Regions from separate parts of the Devosia sp. P1_H9 genome, predicted to be linked through region 2. Evidence: predicted binding sites of a transcription regulator. Region 2 holds the regulator's gene; the other holds the start of a gene.
The links. Region 2 encodes LexA, which represses DNA repair genes until DNA is damaged. Its sites were predicted from a motif close to TGTTCNNNNTGTGTTCNG; they were not measured.
Positions count from the first base shown of each region.

Region 1: the regulator LexA is predicted to act here: its motif matches at 1,235-1,252, upstream of recA (recombinase RecA).

Region 1 covers NZ_JBFUCQ010000011.1:73,375-75,574, forward strand. The annotation lists gene recA (recombinase RecA) at 84-1,121, opposite strand; gene araD1 (AraD1 family protein) at 1,418-2,200, shown strand, end outside.
Region 2 covers NZ_JBFUCQ010000002.1:22,407-24,606, forward strand. The annotation lists gene AC1DYL_RS03130 (2-dehydro-3-deoxygalactonokinase) at 1-345, opposite strand, end outside; gene lexA (transcriptional repressor LexA) at 618-1,340, opposite strand; gene AC1DYL_RS03140 (hypothetical protein) at 1,643-2,191, shown strand.

The sequences.
Region 1 (2,200 bases), on a different contig from region 2:
TGGGCAAGCGGCAATGAGGCCAGTCCCAAATGAAGAAGGGCGCCACCTGGGCGCCCTTGAACTCGTTGTGCAGCGGGAACCGATCACGCCTCGCCGTCGTCAGCCTCATCGCCTTCGGGGCCGGCCAGGAGGGCTTCGGCCAGGACGCCTGAGCTTTCGCGGACGCCTTTTTCGATCTGGTCGGCGATCTGCGGGTTGTCCTTGAGGAACTGGCGGGAGTTCTCGCGCCCCTGCCCCAGCCGCTGGCTGTCGTAGGAGAACCAGGCGCCGGACTTCTCGACGAGGCCCGACTTCACGCCGAGATCGAGCAGTTCGCCAGTTTTCGAGATGCCTTCACCATACATGATGTCGAATTCGACCTGGCGGAACGGCGGGGCAAGCTTGTTCTTGACCACCTTGACGCGGGTCTGGTTGCCGATGACTTCCTCGCGCTCCTTGATCGCGCCGATGCGGCGGATGTCGAGGCGGACCGAGGAATAGAACTTCAGCGCGTTGCCGCCCGTCGTGGTCTCGGGCGAGCCGTACATCACGCCGATCTTCATGCGGATCTGGTTGATGAAGATCACCATGGCCTTCGACTTGGAGATCGAGCCGGTAAGCTTGCGCATCGCCTGGCTCATCAGGCGGGCCTGCAGGCCCGGCATCGAATCGCCCATCTCGCCTTCGAGTTCGGCCTTCGGCGTCAGCGCGGCAACCGAGTCGACCACCAGAACGTCCACCGCGCCGGAGCGCACCAGCGTGTCGGCGATTTCCAGCGCCTGCTCGCCAGTATCGGGCTGCGAGATCAGCAGTTCGTCGACCTTCACCCCAAGCTTGCGGGCGTAGATCGGGTCGAGCGCATGCTCGGCGTCGATGAACGCGGCGATGCCGCCCTTCTTCTGGGCCTCGGCTACCACGTGCAGCGCCAGTGTCGTCTTGCCCGAGCTTTCCGGCCCGAACACTTCAACGATACGACCCTTGGGCAGCCCGCCAATGCCGAGCGCAATATCGAGCCCGAGCGAACCGGTGGAAATCGCTTCGACCTGGGCAATGGCGCCCTCGCCGAAACGCATCACCGTGCCCTTGCCGAAATTCCGCTCGATCTGGCTCAGCGCTGCAGCCAGCGCCTTGTCCTTATCCATCGATCCCTCAATAACCCGCAGTGGCGTCACAGCAGCAGCCATAACCATCTCCCCTTATTCCACTTCGGTTCGCGCCGCGCAAACCGATATCTGTCCATCTAATGTACGCAGTTTGTTCTCATTTCGTTTCCAAAACGTCAAGGGGGTAAATTCGTTGTGCCTTACGCACCGATGCAGCCCGATTCGCGCCGTACGCCCCTTGGGCATCCGCAAGTGCGATCTACATCCAAAATCCAAATGCAATCGTCCGGCGCTCGCGCTATAGGGCGGCAACGAAAACCGAGAGAATGGGCTTCATGCATCTCATCCAGTTCGAGGACGACAAGGGCGCCCGGGCCGTCGGCGCTACCGAAGGCGGCCTGACCAGCGTCGTGACCGGAGCTACCAGCGTCTATGCGCTGGCCAGCGAAGCCACCGAACGCGGCCTGTCGCTGCGCGCCGTGGTGATCGAGAAAGGCCTTGGCGCCAAGCTCGATCGCGAAGCGCTCGCCAAGGAAGGCCGGCTGCTGGCCCCTGTCGACCATCCCGATCCGGCGCACCTCTATGTCACCGGCACGGGCCTCACCCATCTCGGCTCGGCCTCGACCCGCGACGCCATGCACAAGTCGAACCAGCAGCAGGCCGAGGCGCCACTGACGGATTCGATGAAGATGTTCCGCATGGGCCTCGAGGGCGGCAAGCCCAAGCCGGGCGAGACCGGCGTGCAGCCGGAGTGGTTCTACAAGGGTAACGGCTATGTCGTGGCGGCGCCCGGCAAGCCCATCCCCTCGCCTGCCTTCGCCAAGGACGCCGGCGAAGAGCCCGAGATCGCCGGCATCTACTATATCAGCAAGGACGGCACGCCCTTCCGGCTCGGCTTTGCCCTCGGCAACGAGTTCTCCGACCATGTCACCGAGCGGGTGAACTACCTGTTCCTCGCGCATTCCAAGCTCCGCTGGTGCTCGTTCGGGCCGGAGCTGCGCGTCGGCGAGCTGCCGCGGAACGTCTCAGGCATGTCGCGCATCCTGCGCGACGGCAAGGTGGTGTGGGAAAAGCCGTTCCTCTCGGGTGAGGACAACATGAGCCACACCATCGCCAAC
Region 2 (2,200 bases):
GCGGAGGCAGACGCCAGGCAGGATGCGCGGGTTGTGCGGGCCGGGCATGTCGGGCGCAACGGCGCCGGCAGCGATGCGACCGAGTTCGGCGGGGGCGTCGAGATAGGGGGCCTCGATCCAGCCCTGCCGCGCGCCCGCCATGCCGCAGATCAGTACGTCCTCGACGTCATCGGCGACGCCGTTGAGCAGTGAGGTCAGCACATCGGGGTATTGCTCGCGACTGAGACGGCCCATGCCGTCCGGCGATGAGCGGGAGAAGGCGATCTCACCGGCGGAATCTATTCCCCATGCCCGCAGATTGGAGGTGCCCCAATCGACGGCGACCCATTCGACCTGTCCTGCCAAAACCCTCTCCCTTGCGCCGCCAGTTTGCCGCGCATCAAGCCATGCCGCTACATCGCAATCGGGAAGGTGGTCCACTCTCCTGGTATGATCGCGAAAGCCGCTCGCAGGCGGCGCCTCAGATCCGATGCGCCACTTGCTGCCAGCGGCGCGGAACGTAACGTCTTTGCCAGCCCAGCCCTAGTGCAATTGTTGTCCGCAGCGTCCGGATTCATAAGAAAAAGGGCCGGCTGAGGCAGCCGGCCCGAAGACCCGATTGGCGGCAGGTCAGGAGTTCAGTACTTGCGGAGCAGGCCAACCAGGCGGCCCTGCACCTTCACCCGGTCGGGCGGGAAGATGCGGGTTTCGTAGGCTGGGTTGGCGGCCTCGAGCGCTACCGAGTTGCCGCGACGGCGCAGCCGCTTCAGCGTCGCCTCCTCGTCATCTACGAGGGCGACGACGATCTCACCGGTCGAAGCGGCGTCCTGTTTCTTGATGAGCACGGTGTCGCCATCGAAAATCCCGGCATCGATCATCGAATCGCCGCGCACTTCCAGGGCATAATGTTCACCCGCACCGAGCATCTCGGGCGGCACCATGATGGAATGGCTGTGGGTCTGGATGGCCTCGATCGGAGTGCCGGCGGCGATCCGGCCCATCACCGGGACGGTGACCGCGCGGTAGGCGTCGGCGTTGGCCACCTGAGCCGCGGGGCGTGCCGGCGGGGTCGCGACCCGGCCAAGATTACCCTCGATGACGCTCGGCTCGAAGCGCGCCTTGCGGCCGCCGAGCGATGGATTCATCGAGTCCGGCAGTTTGATCACCTCGAGCGCCCGGGCCCGGTTGGGCAGGCGCCGGATGAAGCCGCGCTCCTCGAGCGCAGTGATCAGCCGGTGAATGCCCGACTTGCTGCGAAGATCGAGCGCATCCTTCATCTCGTCGAACGAGGGTGGGATGCCGGATTCTTTCATCCGCTCGTGGATGAACATCAGAAGTTCGTGTTGCTTGCGCGTCAGCATGGCGGCCCCGTGAGCAGAATCGGAACAAAGACTGAACGTGTTATACGTGTTCCAGTTATGTTCTGCAATCGGACGATGAATATTGCGTTACGATGGCGCTCCTGACGCGCCGAAAGAGAGGACGCGTGGCCGCGAAATCCTCTCGACGTCGAGGCCTTGCGTTTCGTTGACCTGCTGTCCACCAGGGCATACCGTCGAGAGATTGGCGTGTCGAACCCGCACACCCCAACCTTCTCAGCTGGAGCTGTGCTCGTTTCCACGGGCCAGTGAACTGGACTGTTTCTGAGGAGGAAAACATGTCTATGAAGTCAAGCCGTTATGCCATATCCGCAATGATCCTGGGGATCTTGCTCAGCCCCACCGTGGCGGCCGAAATGACCGATGCGGAATTGGTCGCCAACGCGCTGTCGGCAGCGCCGGTGGCGGTGGGCCAGAATGCCACGGTCGTGAACTTCGATGCTCAGATGCAGATGAAGACGCTCAAGGAGGGAACGAACGGCTTTACCTGCATGCCGGACAACCTGGCTTCGCCCACCAATGATCCAATATGCGTCGATGCCGGAGGCATGGCGTGGTTGACGGCATATAGCGAGAAGAAGGACCCACCCGAGGGCGTGGTCGGTTTCGGCTACATGCTGCAGGGCGAGTCGGCGCCCGACAACGTGGATCCGTTCGCGACCGCGCCGCCTGCAGGTCACGACTGGATGGTCGATGGGCCGCACGTCATGATCTTCAACGTCGCAGACGAGATGCTGGCCGGCTATCCCAAGGAAGAACATCCCGACCACACCCAGCCCTATGTGATGTGGCCAAACACTCCCTATGCCCACCTGATGATCCCCGTGCACTGACGACGGGAT